2 regions of the Brevibacillus sp. YAE8 genome follow, and region 1 is predicted to be linked to the other one. Evidence: predicted binding sites of a transcription regulator. Region 1 holds the regulator's gene; the other holds the start of a gene.
What was found. The regulator Rex, encoded in region 1, represses fermentation and respiration genes when NADH is low (regulators of the CRP and FNR family bind a similar motif). The targets are predictions, from matches to a motif close to TTGTGAAATATTTCACAA.
Positions count from the first base shown of each region.

Region 2: the regulator Rex is predicted to act here: its motif matches at 2,897-2,914, upstream of AC27IT_RS03325 (DUF1641 domain-containing protein).

Region 1 covers NZ_BAAIYG010000003.1:75,195-82,498, forward strand. The annotation lists gene AC27IT_RS05730 (hypothetical protein) at 1-438, opposite strand, end outside; gene AC27IT_RS05735 (amidohydrolase) at 813-2,117, opposite strand; gene AC27IT_RS05740 (redox-sensing transcriptional repressor Rex) at 2,133-2,756, opposite strand; gene AC27IT_RS05745 (ComEC/Rec2 family competence protein) at 2,771-3,661, opposite strand; gene dinG (ATP-dependent DNA helicase DinG) at 3,703-6,603, opposite strand; gene AC27IT_RS05755 (tetratricopeptide repeat protein) at 6,696-7,304, opposite strand, start outside.
Region 2 covers NZ_BAAIYG010000002.1:77,043-84,346, reverse strand. The annotation lists gene AC27IT_RS03340 (Spo0B C-terminal domain-containing protein) at 176-760, shown strand; gene obgE (GTPase ObgE) at 774-2,051, shown strand; gene AC27IT_RS03330 (PilZ domain-containing protein) at 2,061-2,726, shown strand; gene AC27IT_RS03325 (DUF1641 domain-containing protein) at 3,019-3,468, shown strand; gene AC27IT_RS03320 (NAD(P)/FAD-dependent oxidoreductase) at 3,508-4,686, shown strand; gene AC27IT_RS03315 (hypothetical protein) at 4,777-4,929, opposite strand; gene AC27IT_RS03310 (ACT domain-containing protein) at 5,115-5,558, shown strand; gene AC27IT_RS03305 (homoserine dehydrogenase) at 5,583-6,884, shown strand; gene thrC (threonine synthase) at 6,884-7,304, shown strand, end outside.

The DNA.
Region 1 (7,304 bases):
CGGCTGGGGCGAGACGGATGGCAGCACACTTTTCAACAGCGTCGCATGTTCATACGGCGTAAACAAAGCGTAGGGCAAGGCAGCGTGATCCTGCACCTGTCCGTCTATTCTTACGGAAACCGGCTGCTCGTGGTTACGGCTGATGGCCAGCTTGTGCCCCCCGATTTCCCCGTCGAGACTGAACGTCTCGCGTACATAGCGCCCGTTCAATGCCTGGTCGTGCATGTAAACGAGAAACGCCCGCTCTTCGTCCTGTGTCAATTGCGCAAGCAACTGCGGCACCGAATACGGCTCCTGTTTGGCTGCCGACACCTGATCGCCCCCTGTCCCGGCAGCCGAATGAATCCATTCACCTGCAGAACCGAGCGCCATCCCCAGACCAAACAGACCGAGAAAGATCGGGAAAAGCCACCACAGCTTTTTGGGCCGGATGTACATCTCCGTCCCCCCTGTCCCATTTTTGTCTCTAGCCTATGCTATACGGGAAGGTTTTAGAACGACACGGAAAAGTTGCTAATCATAGCTCGGGGCCGGGCGGTCATACTACTTATACACCCGCAAGGAGGTGAGCGCGTGAAGTCACCGCAACAAAACGCATCTCCTGACATACTTGGGTTTTTGCTACAGGAATACCGCGTCTCCTGGGCTGGATTGTCTTCTCCATTGCGTCAACTGTCGCACACACCCACACTGCATTTTCGCCATCATCCCCTGACAGAGCTGTGGCGAAAATGAGCACGGCATGTAGTACCCATATTCCCCTACCTACACCTACACTCCCTTACTCCTGTCCCACACCAGACAGGAGCCTTTTACCGTTTCAACTGCTGGAACACGCGGTTCGCTTCGTAAATCGCCCGCTCCTCGTCAATCGTGAGCAGCTTGTGGTTGCGCATCAAAAATTTGCCCGCAACAATCGTATCTTTGACGTCGCGGCCATTTGCGGCATAGACGACATGGGAAATCGGCTCATGCGCCGGGTGGAAATGGGCTTGATGGCTGTCGAGAACGATCAGGTCAGCCTGCTTGCCTACCTCGATGCTGCCGAGCGTGTCCGCCTGGAATACGCCGTCTGCGCCGTAGCGTGTCGCCATGCGCAGCGCTTCCTCGGCTGGCACCGCAACCGGGTCGTTGTTTACACCTTTGTGCAAAATCGCCGCGAGCTTCAGTTCTTCAAACAGGTTGAGGTTGTTGTTGCTCGCCGAGCTGTCTGTGCCAAGCGAGACGCTCACGCCTTTTGCCAGCATTTTTGGCACAGGCGCAACCCCGCTCGCCAGTTTCAGGTTGCTCACGACGTTATGGGAAACTTTCACTTGATAGTTTGCCAAAATGTCAATCTCTTCATCCGTCAAATGTACGGCGTGCGCAACCAGCGTAGGACGGTTGAACATGCCAAGCTTCTCCAGGTGAGCGACTGGACGCAGGCCGTAGTCTTTCTCGTTTTGCCCGACTTCCCAGGCAGTTTCGGACATATGAATGTGTAGCGGCAAGGACAGCTCGTCCGCTTTTTCGATAATTTGCGTAATGAACGCAGGCGAGCACGTGTACGGCGCATGCGGCGCCATCATGACGGTGATGCGGCCGTCTGCCTGGTTGTGCCATTCTTTGGCAAACGCAGTCGCGTCGCGCAGCTTGGTTTGTCGCTCTTCCTCGGAGCACAGGCCGATCATGCCGCGGCACAGGCGAGCGCGCATGCCGGACGCCTCGACAGCCTTGGCTACCTCATCCATGTGATCGTACATATCCACGAACGTAGTGGTCCCTGTGCGGATCATTTCGATCAGCGACAGTTGCGTGCCCCATTTGACGGAATCGGCGGTAAATTGCGCTTCCAGCGGCCACATTTTTTCTTCCAGCCACTGCTGCAGCGGCAAATCGTCGGCATAGCCGCGCAGAAGCGACATGCCCGCGTGTCCGTGCGTATTAATCAGACCTGGCAGGATGAAGTCGCCTTTTTGGTCGATGACTTCATCGTAGCCGGCGTCGGAAAGATCCTCAGGCGTCGGTCCTACATACGTGATCTTGTCGCCCTCGAAAGCGACCGCTCCGTCGTGGATCACTTCATTTTGCTCGTTTACCGTAATCACTGTTGCGTGGATGAGGATAGTTTTTTTCATGGTTACACTCCATTCTTACGTTAAGTAATAGGCCAGGCTCTGCAAATTGGATGTCACATCCGCATAGTGAATGCGCACATCTTTTTTCGCGCGAATTGTCGTAGGAGCAAAATTCAAGATTCCCTTGATACCCGCTTGAATCAACAGATCACATACGGATTGCGCTGCCGGCGCAGGGACGGTAATGATCGCCAACTTGATCTCTTTTGCTGCGATCGTGTCCGCCAGCTCGTGCAAGGGCTGGATCGGGATACCCGCCACTACTTTTCCCAGCTTGCCGGGATCGTTGTCAAAAATGGCCGCAATCCGCATGTTATCTTTTAAATAAGCGTTGTAGTTGCTGATCGCATGCCCCAAATGGCCTGCTCCTACCAGAGCGACGCGAACTTCCTCTGTCAGCTTCAAAATCTGCCGTATTTTTTCCACCAGGTAATTGACGTCGTAGCCAATCCCTTTTTTCCCGAAATCGCCGAAGGTAGCCAGGTCTTTTCGGATTTGGGCTGGATTCACATCCAAATTTTTGCCCATTTGCTGGGAGGAAACAGTGGTCACCTCGTTTTGCTGCAAATAGCTGAGGTAACGCAGATAAATCGGCAAACGGCGGACGACCGCTTCCGAAATCTTTTCGTGTTTAGCCACGTTCGGTCTTCCCCCTATTTCTTTTGCTTGAATACCCTGTAATCTTTCCCATTGGACAAAATGACGATCGAGCCGTCCCTGCCTGTTACATACGTCTCCGCCCACGATTCGCCCAACCGCTCCAGCACCTCGGACTGGCCGACCTCGCTGCGCTCCTTGCCTGTCTGGATGACCGCAATCTGGGGGTCGACCCGCGTCAGAAACGGCTGAGAGGTGCCTTGATTGCTCCCCTGGTCGCCGACCTTGAGCACTTCCGCCTTGAGCTGGTCCGGATGGCGCTCAATCAGGCGTTCCTCGGCTTTTTCGTTGATCCCGCTCGCAAACAAAAACCGCAATTGGCCGTGCTTGAGCAAAAAGACGAGCGAATTGTTTTGCGGAGACAAAAACAGCGGTTCGCTCGGCAACAAAGCCTCCAGCGTGACGTCGGTATCGAGAATGAGCTCCTGATTTTCCTCCAGCTCTTTCTGCTTCGGAACCTTGTGGAGCGGGACGAACTGGCGGATCGAGGGCGAAATCAGCTTGGGCAAAATGACCGAGTCGATGATGATTTGCTGGCTTAAAAAAGGGTATCCTCCTGCATACTCGGGCTGATCGTTCGTCAAAACGAGATAGTCGAGGCGCGTCACCTTCGCGGCAGACAGATGCGCGGACAACGTGCTCCAATCCTCCGCGCTGCCTGTATCAATCAGCATCGTTTTTCCGCCCGGCATCCGCACCAGCGTGCTTTCGCCATGAGGAAGCGCCCAATACGTAATGACAAGACCCGTAAACTCCTCCACGCGCTCGGTAGCAAACGGGTCGTCTACCTTCACGGCTTCCTGCAAATGGTTGTTGATCGAGCACGAGCACAGCAAAGCCACACACGTGACGAGCAGCAGCCAGGCCCGCTTTTTTTTCCATAACATTTATTTTATCACCTAAATCCCTGCTAGACTATTGCTTCATTTTATGAATCTGACAAGGATTGCATACTAAGGAACGGCGCAATCCGCTCACGCAGCGTCGCCCAGGAGCCGGTTTCGACCTGGAACGGCGGGAGCGATTGCAAAAACGAACGGCCGTAGCGCGATTCGACGACACGCGTATCGAACACGACCACGACGCCGCGGTCCAAATGGTGACGGATCAACCTTCCGACCCCTTGCTTGAACAAAATGACAGCCTGCGGCAGCGACAGCGACATAAACGCGTTTTTCCCCTCGGCCTTGAGCGATTCGGCGCGTCCCTGGTAGACAGGGTGATTCGGCGGCGTAAACGGCAGCCGTACGATGACCAGACTGCTCAGCCACTCGCCCTGGATGTCCACGCCTTCCCAAAAACTGCTCGTTCCAAGGAGCACGCTTCTCTCCATCGTCCGAAACAGGCGCACCAGCTTGCTGCGGTTGTTGCTGTCGATGCCGTGTCCGAACAGCGTGTACGGCTCTGCCTCCTCGGCCAGCCGCTCCTTCATGGCCTGGTACACCAGCCGCAGCATCGAGTGCGACGTGAACAGGATCAACGTTCTGCCCTTCGACGCCACGACGATATCGACACAGCCCTGGACAATCGCATCGAGATACGCCTGATCGTTTTCTTTGCCGGGCGCCGGAAAATCGGACGGGATCAAGAGCAGCCCCTGTTCTTCGTAACGGAACGGAGAAGGCAGCGACAGCGTGCGCACCCGTTCGGCCGGCAATTTGTCCAGACCGAAGCGGCTCATGACGTAAGAAAAGCTGTTTTTGACAGTCAAGGTGGCCGAAGTCATAATCAGGCTGCGCTTTTGCGAAAACAGCGGTTCCTGCAGCGAATCGGCCACGTTCAGCAAGGCCGCAGACAGATGCACCTGCTTGCGCGCCGCGCGCGACTCGACTTCCATCCAGTAGACGTATTCTTCGTCTTGCACGAGTAAAAAGAAATGCAAAAGCTCCATCATCTGCTGCCATTCCTTCACCAGCCCGAGCAGATCGGTCTGCAGGCTGCGGATAGAAAACGGCGGCTTCTCTTCCTGGGGAATGCTTTGTACCATTTGCTCCAGATGGAGAGCAAATGCCGTCATGCCATCGAGCAGCTTTTTCGTCACCTTGCGGATTTTCTCATGCTTTCCGGTGAAGGAAGCTACGCGGTAGCGCACTGTCTCTCGGCCGGCATCCGTCGTCTCTTCCGCGCGCTGCGAGGCCCATGCGAACAAAAACTGGGTCCACTGCTGGGCCTTCTCCCGCAAGGAAGCGGACAGCTTCTTGCATTCGGAGAGGTGCGCGGACAGCTCCTGTGCGACTGCAGGCTGCCAGCTTTCCAGCTCCGCTGCGAAGCGTGCGATCGCGCCGCCGTCCTCCACGGAAGCCCGGTCGAGCAAAAACAGCAGTTGGGTCGTCGTCAACTGCTTGCCCAAATGCTGGGTCGCCGCATCTTCCAAATGATGCGCCTCGTCGATAATCGCAACTTCATAGGGCGGCAAAATCCGGTTCTCTGCTTGCAGGTCGCTGATGAGCAGGGCGTGGTTGACGATGAGGACATCCGCTTCCTTTGCCCGTTCTTTCGCCTGGAAGTAGTAGCAGCGGCTAAACCACGGACAGGCGCGGTTCAGGCACGAGCTGGTGTCGCTTTTGACTTGCTGCCACAAAAGCTGTCCGCTCGGCGGCATGCTCAGCTCCTCCACGTCGCCCGTCTCGGTCTGCGTCAGCCAGGTGAGCAGTTGCCCTTTTGCCAGCCGCATTTCCTGGCTGCTGCCTTCCACCGGCTCCTCCAGCGCCTGCTCGAACTTGCGCAGACACAAATAGTTGCCCCTGCCCTTCAGCGTGGAAGCCGTAAACGAAAACGGCAGCGATTGCTGCAAGGTCGCAATCTCTTTATGGAACAACTGTTCCTGCAACTGGATCGTGTTCGTGCTGACCACCAACTGCTCCCGATTCTGGTGCGCCCAGATGATGCCTGGCAACAAGTAGGCCAACGACTTGCCCGTACCTGTCCCTGCCTCCACCAACAGGTGCACACCGTCTTGCATCGCGTCAAAAACGGCGTGCATCATCGCTTCCTGGGCTTCCCGCCGCTGAAAGCCGCTCATGCTCACCTGTATCTGTCCCTGCTCGTCCATGAGCTTTTCCAGTTGCTCGCCGAATGCTTTTGCCCGGACCAGATCGCCCTCGGGCCGCTGGAAGCTCGCTTTCAGCTTTTCCTTGCGCTTTTTTATGGCGAGCTGGCGATAAATGTCCCACAACTGCGTGTTTTCTTCTGCCGACTCAGCCCCCAGCTCGGGCAGCTCCGTGAGCTTTTCCATCTCCATTTGCCGCAAAAGGACGTGGATGTCCGAGCGAAACGACGAAACAAGCATTTGCAGCCGTTGAATGGTCACGAGCGGCAATTGCTGCAAAATATCGAGCAAGTGCAAAAAAAGTTGGGCCGTTGCCAGCGCGTCACTGTCGGCCTGGTGAGGATTGTCGTGCTCGATGGCCAGCTCTGACGCCAGCTCCCCGAGCCTGTAGCTGTTTTGCATCGGCAACAGCAGGCGGGACAGTTCCACCGTGTCGAGCACGTATCCGTCAAACGCATAATAGCCCTGACTCAGCAGGGCTTCTTGTAAAAATTGGAGATCAAAGCTTGCATTATGGGCCACAAAGACCCGTCCATCCAATAGTCGCAAGAATTGAGGAAATACCTCTTCCAACGTCGGGGCATCGGCCACCATCTCGTTAGTAATTCCCGTTAGCTGGGTAATAAAAGGGGGGATGTCCTGTCCGGGATGAATCAGAGTCGAGAAGCATTCTGTGATCTGGCCGTCGTCGATGGCCACAGCGCCGATCTGAATGATGCTGTCTCCCTGCCGCGGATGGCTCCCCGTCGTTTCAAAATCTACTACAAGTAATCGATTCAAGCGTTGTCACCTCGTAACCTGAGCGGGAGCCTGTCATCCGCACTCATTCACATTCGGCAACGATGCGAATGATTCCTGCTTCCAGGCTGCAATTACGGCTGCACAAGCTCGCTTTCTGCCGCTTGCCCGCCGAGCTTGCTCGCGCACAATTGCAAGTAAATAGGGATTTCGCGGAACTGGTCGGCATGCGGAAGCGTCCGTTGGAAATACTGCTCGGCCAGCCGCCAGTTTTCCTCGATCATCGCCAGTCTGCCTAAATGAAAATAGCCAAGGGAACGGATATACGGGTCTGAATCGTCCAGAAACTGCTTGGCCAGCCGCTTTGCTTCCCGCGTCTCTCCCACTTTTTCAAAAGCGGAGATCATCCCCGACTGGCCGAGGCGATTTTCGCTGTCTTTTTCCAGCATGTGGCGAAACGCTGCGATGGCGCCGGGGATGTTCCCGTCAAACAACTGCATCCAGCCGTAGCTGAAGACGAAGTCGTCCTGCCCCGGCGCCAGGCTGATCGCTTTTTTCATCAAGGTCAGCCCCCGTTCGCTGCCTGCGATCAGCCAGGTGTTCCACGCCAGTCCGTGCCACACCCAGCCTTCTTTTGGCAGGCGCTCGGTCAAAAAATGATAGCAAATCTGCGCCCGGTGATAATTGCCCACCGCTTCGTACAGATGCGCCATTTCCTGCAGCGTCTCGCTGTCCAGCTCGCG
Region 2 (7,304 bases), on a different contig from region 1:
TGTTCCAGGAAAACCCAGCATCGTTGCTGGGTTTTCTTTTGCTTTTCGGGCAAACGGAACAAAGCGGAACAGTTTGCGCCAAAATAGTTGGGCGCAGCCAAGTTTTCTCATTGTCCCGGCTTCTTTTATGGTACAATAGTTAGGAAAGAAATTCTTATCGACTTGGGTGAATGTGATGGGGGACGAGCGGAGACTGCTTACGCATCAGACAGACCAGTTGCTGGCCGTACTGAATCGGCAGCGGCATGACTGGTTGAACCACGTTCAGGTTCTGCTCGGCTATTTGCATATGAACCGTACTGAGCAGGGAGAGGCGCACTTGAAGCGCATCGCGCAGATGGCGATGCAGGAATCAATGGTCGCGCGTTTGAACAACTCCCTGTTGTCCGTCTTCTTCTTGACATTCAATGCGCTGAACAAGGAAATGCTTTTGGAAGTAGACGTGTGCAATGATGTGGATCTCACGCGAATAGCATTGGACGAGCAGCACTTGTTTCAGTTGGTGTCGGAGATATTATGCACAGTGAACGATCATGTAGACCAAAATGGCTACGAGCCAGCCAGTATGCACGTAAGCTTGCAGGCGGATCAACGAGGCGTTCATTTTCGTTTTGACCTGGCCGGAGAGCTGAATGCATCCGGAATGGAAAAATTGGAAAAGCTGATACGGAATAGCGAGCAAAGTACGGTGGAGGTCACCGAGTGGATACAGACGGAAGGCGAATGGGTGTTGGACTTGCTGATTCCATTCGCGCAATGAAAGAGGTGACACCATGTTTGTCGATCAGGTAAAAGTTTATGTAAAAGGCGGAGACGGTGGGAACGGAGCCGTTTCTTTTCGCCGGGAGAAGTACGTGCCGCTTGGCGGACCGGCAGGCGGCGATGGCGGTAAAGGCGGCGATGTCGTGTTTGAAGTCGATGAAGGACTGCGCACGCTCGTAGACTTCCGCTACCAAAGACATTTCAAGGCGCCGCGCGGAGAGCACGGACGCAACAAGTCGCAGCACGGAGCCGGAGCGGAGGATATGATCGTCCGCGTACCACCGGGCACGACCGTCATTGATGACGACACAAAAGAAGTCATTGCCGATCTGGTGGAGCACGGCCAGCGCGCTTTGATCGCCAAAGGCGGACGTGGCGGACGGGGGAATATCCGTTTTGCCAATTCGTCCAATCCCGCCCCACATATTTCGGAGAACGGAGAACCGGGCCAGGAGCGCTACATCGTCATGGAGCTGAAGCTGATTGCGGATGTCGGTCTGGTTGGCTATCCGAGCGTCGGAAAATCGACACTGCTCTCCAGTGTGACTGCGGCGAAGCCAAAGATCGCAGCGTACCATTTTACGACGTTGACGCCGAATCTGGGTGTCGTGGATTTGGGCGAGCAGAGCTTTGTCATGGCGGACTTGCCGGGGCTGATTGAAGGCGCGCACGAAGGTGTGGGGCTTGGCCACCAATTCCTGCGCCACGTGGAGCGCACCCGCCTGATTGTTCACGTCATCGACATGGCAGGGGTGGATGGACGCGATCCTTACGAAGATTACTTGCAGATTAACCGCGAGCTGAAGCTCTACAACCTGAAGCTTGAGGAGCGTCCGCAAATTATCGCGGCCAACAAGATGGACGTGCCGGAAGCGGCGGAAAACTTGCGACGCTTCAAGGAAAAAGTGCCGGATGTCAACGTGTTTGAGATTTCGGCAGCGACCAGACAAGGCGTCCAGGAATTGATGTACGCGATAGGCGACATGCTCTCGACGATTCCGGACAAGCCGACGGTCGAGGAAGTTGTAGAAGTGGAAGAGCGCGTGGTGTTCCGGGCGGAAAAAGAGCCGGAGCCATTCGAGATTACCCGCGACAACGATGTGTTCGTGGTCAGCGGCGAGAAAATCGAGAAGCTGGTGCGCATGACGAACCTCAACAGCTATGACGCCGCTCAGCGCTTCGCAAGACAGATGCGCAGCATGGGCGTGGACGAGGCATTGCGCAAGCACGGCGCAAAAGACGGGGATACCGTTCGGATTGGCAAATTAGAGTTTGACTTTGTGGAGTGACAAACAAAAATGATTGATATCCCATCCCTTACCCCTTTCATGGCGGACAAACGCCTCCAACGCGGTGCTTCTTTGCCGATGATGATCTCAAGACAGGTCAAAGCGCCCATTCAAGTAATGGTAGAGCATGTCAAAAGCAGTTATCTCGTTGTCTCTCTTGAGATGAAGGCCGAAGCAAGGACCGAACTGCTCGGATCAACGGTACGTGTTCGGTGGGAATCGGATGCGGCTATTAACACGATTGATCTGGAAGTCATTTCAGAAGAAACGGTCTGGCCAATCAAGCTGTTGGCGATGGTTCCGGTCAGCGTCGGCGTCGAGATTGTGGCAGGCCGCAAGCAGGAGCCCATCTCCCCGGGAATCGACATCCGCGTCCCGTACAAGGTGATGGGGGCAAGGCCGATCGAGGAAAAAGGAGAGGCTGTGCTGCTGAAGCTTTCCCCCACACGGCTTATTCTCGGCACAGAAGGCTACGTGGCAAAGGGAGAGTTTCTCCACCTCTCGTTCACAGTTCCGTCGACTGGCCAGGAAATCGTCATGATGGCAAAAATCGTGGAGAAAACTTTCGACGACAAGCAAACCGTGATCGAGTTGATTTTTACGGATATCAATGAAAAGCATCACCAACTCATCAAAGATTACTATAAAAAACTCACGTCTGCCGCTTCTTCCTGAGGAAGCGGTTTTTTTTCCTTTGCTGTTCCCGCGAAGAAGGTATATAGTAGAGTACATAGAGTTCTGAATCGAGCCTGTTCACCTGGTGGATTTGTTTTGTACGCTTTCCTGAATATCACTTTGTGAAATCTTGCACTTTTGATTATTCTACGCTGTTGTGTTGCTTCAGTTTGTGAAAAATATTACAAGCACATAGGCTTTTCGGTATTTTGGGAGAATGGCGGCCGTTACTCGTATGAACAGGCATCGAGAAAGAAGGCCTCTATTCCAAAGCAAAGGAGGACGTTTTTCTATGTCTCAAACAACCACGCAACAAGCTCAGGCGGAAGTAGCAAGCACCGCTACCCTGGCACCTGAGCAGCAAATGGATGTACTCGATCAGTTGATGAAGCCAGAAATTCAAGAATCCCTGAATGTGTTGGTGGCAAACTTGCCGAAGCTGGCCGAGATGACAACCATCCTCACCAAAACGTACGACCTGGTACAAACCGTAGCCAACGACCAAGTGCTCATCGAAGACATCAAGGGCGGCGTGGAAGAGTTCGTCAAGCCGATCTCTGACAAGGCAAAAGGCATCGCACAAGCGGCGATCGAAGCAAACGACCGCGCGCACGCGGAGGAATCCACTATCGGTTTGTTTGGCATGCTCAAAATGCTGAAAGACCCGCAAGTACAAAAAACATTGCGTTTCGCCCAGGCATTCCTGGAAGTTTTGGCAGAGCGCCAGCAGCAAAAACGCTAATTACGATAACCTACGAGAGACAAGGACGGAGGATTGGGCATGGCGAAGCATATTCTCATTTTGGGCGGCGGCTACGGCGGATTGCTGTCCGCTTTGACTGCACGTAAACACATGACGGCTGAAGAAGCGACGATCACGGTTGTGAACCGTTTCCCTACGCACCAAATCATCACGGAGCTGCACCGCTTGGCAGTAGGAAACCTGTCTGAGCAAAACGTGGCGCTGCCACTGGAAAGACTGCTGCGCGGCAAAGATATCAACCTCGTGATTGATACTGTGGAAAAAATCGGCCTCGAATCGCAGCGTGTGACGCTGGCGAGCGGCGAGTCTATCAAATACGATGCACTGGTAATCGCGCTGGGCAGCGAGACGGCATTCTTCGGCATTCCTGGCCTGCAAGAGTACAGCTTCACGCTGAAATCGGTAGAGGAAGCAAACCGTCTGCGCGCGCACCTCGAAGAGCGCGTAGCAGAGTACAGCAAGAGCAAAAACAAGGCAGATGCCACCTTCGTGGTTGGCGGTGGCGGCCTGACCGGGATCGAGCTGGTTGGCGAGTTCGCCGACATGCTGCCGAACCTGTGCCGCAAATACGGCGTAGATTTTGCAGACCTGTCCATCTACTGTGTAGAAGCAGGACCATCCATCCTCGCAGGCTTTGCCCCTGACCTGGTAGAGCGTGCGAAAACAAGCCTGGAAAAACGCGGCGTTCAGTTCCTGACGGGCGTTCCGGTAACTGAAATGAAAGAAACGACGGTATGCTTAAAAGACGGCAACACCATCGAAACCAAAACAATGGTTTGGACAGGCGGCGTGCAAGGCAATCGCGTAGTGGCGGAGTGCGGCATTGAAGTAAATCGCGGCCGTGCAACCGTTACCGAATACTTGCAATCCACTTCTCACCCAGAAGTATTCCTCGCAGGCGACAGCGCGGTCGTGATGGGACCAGAAGGCCGTCCATACCCGCCGACTGCGCAACTGGCATGGCAAATGGGCGAAGTGGTGGGCTACAACCTGTTCGCGCACTTCAACGGCTCCAAAATGGACACGTTCAAGCCGGTATTCTCCGGTACGCTGGGCAGCCTGGGCCGCAAAGACGCCATCGGCACCATCGGCGCAAGCCAACTGAAGCTGAAAGGCTTGCCAGCTACCTTGATGAAGGAAGCGAGCAACGTGCGCTACCTGACTCATATCAACGGCCTGTCCTCGCTGGCCTACTAATTCATACGAGTAACACGCACAAAACCCGGGATCTGGCATCCCGGGTTTTTCCTATTTCAGCGAGCAAAGGTGCAGATCACTCTGGCGGACTTATTTGTTGCCGCTCGGATCTTCGACGATGTTCGGGGATTGCGCCATTTTTTTGCCGCGCAGATCAGCGCCAAACTGATCCAGGCTGCTCGGCTTCCCGGCCGGGTGATTGTTGCGGCGCTCTGATTTGTCCGACTTTCCGCGTCCTGCCATCTGTCTTTCACCTCCTCTTCCTCAACCGCTTTTAGTTTGCGCGAAGCGCGCCAAGCTCATGTAACCCGAGTGAACCGAATCAGGTTGGGTGAAAAAAATTGGCGTTCAAGGATTGTCACAGCGGACGGTATCCGTTATAATGTCCTCTATGAAGAAACAACTGTTTTTCTCAGGAGGACACGACGGTGAAACGGGAAGAGAAGTTCTACTTGATACGATCTGACATCTTACCAGAATCTATCGTGAAGACGATCGAAGCGAAAAAGATGCTGGAATCCGGCGAAGTGGACACCGTGAATGAGGCAGTGGAGCGGGTGGGACTGAGCCGAAGTGCTTTTTACAAATACAAGGACGGTATCTTTCCCTTCAATGCCATGATGAGCGAAAAGATCATGACGATCACGTTTTCGCTGGAGCACATGTCCGGTTATTTGTCCAAGGTGCTCACGTACGTAGCAGAACAAGGCGGGAACGTGCTGACGATCAACCAGACGATTCCGCTGCAAGGGATTGCCAACATTTCCATGTCTGTCGATATGGCCAACCTGCGCGTATCCAGCACGGAATTTCTGGAAAGCTTGCAAGAAATCCCCGGCGTTCGCAAAGCGATGATCGTCGGCAGAGGGTAAAAGAAGGGTAGGAGGAGAGAAACAATGGAGAAGCAAAGCATCAAGCTGGGGTTAATGGGGTTTGGCACAGTAGGGACAGGGGTTGTCCGCATCATCCAGGCGCATCAGGACGACTTGCAAAAGCAGACGGGACTGGGGATTGAGATTACGAAAATTCTCGTGCAGGACGCCGAGAAATCCCGCAATATCAGTTCCATGGATAATCTGCTGACGACAGAACCTGCTGAGCTTCTGGATGATCCGGACATTGAGGTGATCGTCGAGGTCATCGGTGGCATCCATCCGGCGAAGGAGTACATTCTCGCAGCACTGGAGCGCGGCAAGCATGTGGTGACAGCCAACAAAGACTTGATGGCGCTGCACGGCGCTGAAATTTTGAACAAGGCGCAGGAAAAAGGCTGCGACGTGTTTTACGAAGCGAGCGTGGCAGGCGGCATTCCGATCTTGCGCGCGCTGGTGGAAGGCTTCTCCTCTGACCGCATCACCAAAATGATGGGCATCGTCAACGGGACGACCAACTACATTTTGACCAAAATGAGCCAGGAGGGGGCAGACTACAGCGACGTTTTGAAGGAGGCGCAAGCGTTGGGATATGCGGAGGCGAATCCTACCTCTGACGTGGAAGGCTTCGACGCGGCCCGCAAAATGGCGATTCTGGCGACGCTCGGCTTCCGCGTACCGATGAAGCTCGAAGACGTGGACGTCAAAGGAATCAGCAAAGTGAGCAAAGAGGACATCGCCTACGGCAAGCAACTGGGCTATGAGATCAAGCTGCTGGGCCTGGCGAGACGCGATGGGGAAGCGATCGAGGTGAGCGTGCAGCCGACAATGGTGCCAAAATCGCATCCGCTGGCTTCCGTCAACGGCGTGTTCAACGCAGTGTACGTTCACGGCGAAGCGGTTGGCGAGACGATGTTCTATGGGCCGGGCGCGGGCGAGCTTCCGACTGCGACCGCAGTCGTGTCCGACCTCGTTACCGTTGTGAAAAACAGAAAGCTCGGGGTAAACGGACGCGGAATGGTCGCTCCGTACAAAGAAAAAATTCTCAAGGACGACAGCGAAAAGCTGTCCAAATACTTCCTGCGGATCGTAGTGACAGACAAGCGCGGCGTTTTGGCGCAGATCACCCAGCTTTTGGCTGACAAAAACATTTCCCTGGAGCAAGTCATCCAGCAGCCGTACAACAATGGCGGCGAGGCGGAAATCATCATGGTGACGCACCTGTCCTCGAAAAGCGACATGGACGGAGTCATTGCCTACATGGAACAAATGGACATCGTGTCCAAGATTGAAAGCTGCTACCGGGTAGAAGGGGGAGACAAATAATGAGTTCGGATCGACAATCTGGCATCATCGCACGCTATCGGGAGTTTCTTCCGGTTACGGACAAGACACCGCTCATCAGCCTGCACGAAGGAAATACACCGTTGATTCACGCGCCAAACCTGTCCAAACAGCTCGGCGTCGAGCTGTACGTGAAGTACGAGGGGCTGAACCCGACAGGCTCGTTCAAGGACAGGGGCATGGTGATGGCTGTCGCCAAGGCAGTAGAGGAAGGCAGCAAAACGATCATGTGCGCTTCCACCGGCAACACGTCGGCTGCTGCCGCTGCTTACGCCGCGCGCTCCGGCTTGCGCTGCATCGTGTTGATTCCGAGCGGCAACATCGCCCTCGGCAAGCTGGCGCAAGCGATCGCGTATGGCGCGGAAGTGATCGCCATCGACGGCAACTTCGACGAGGCGCTGA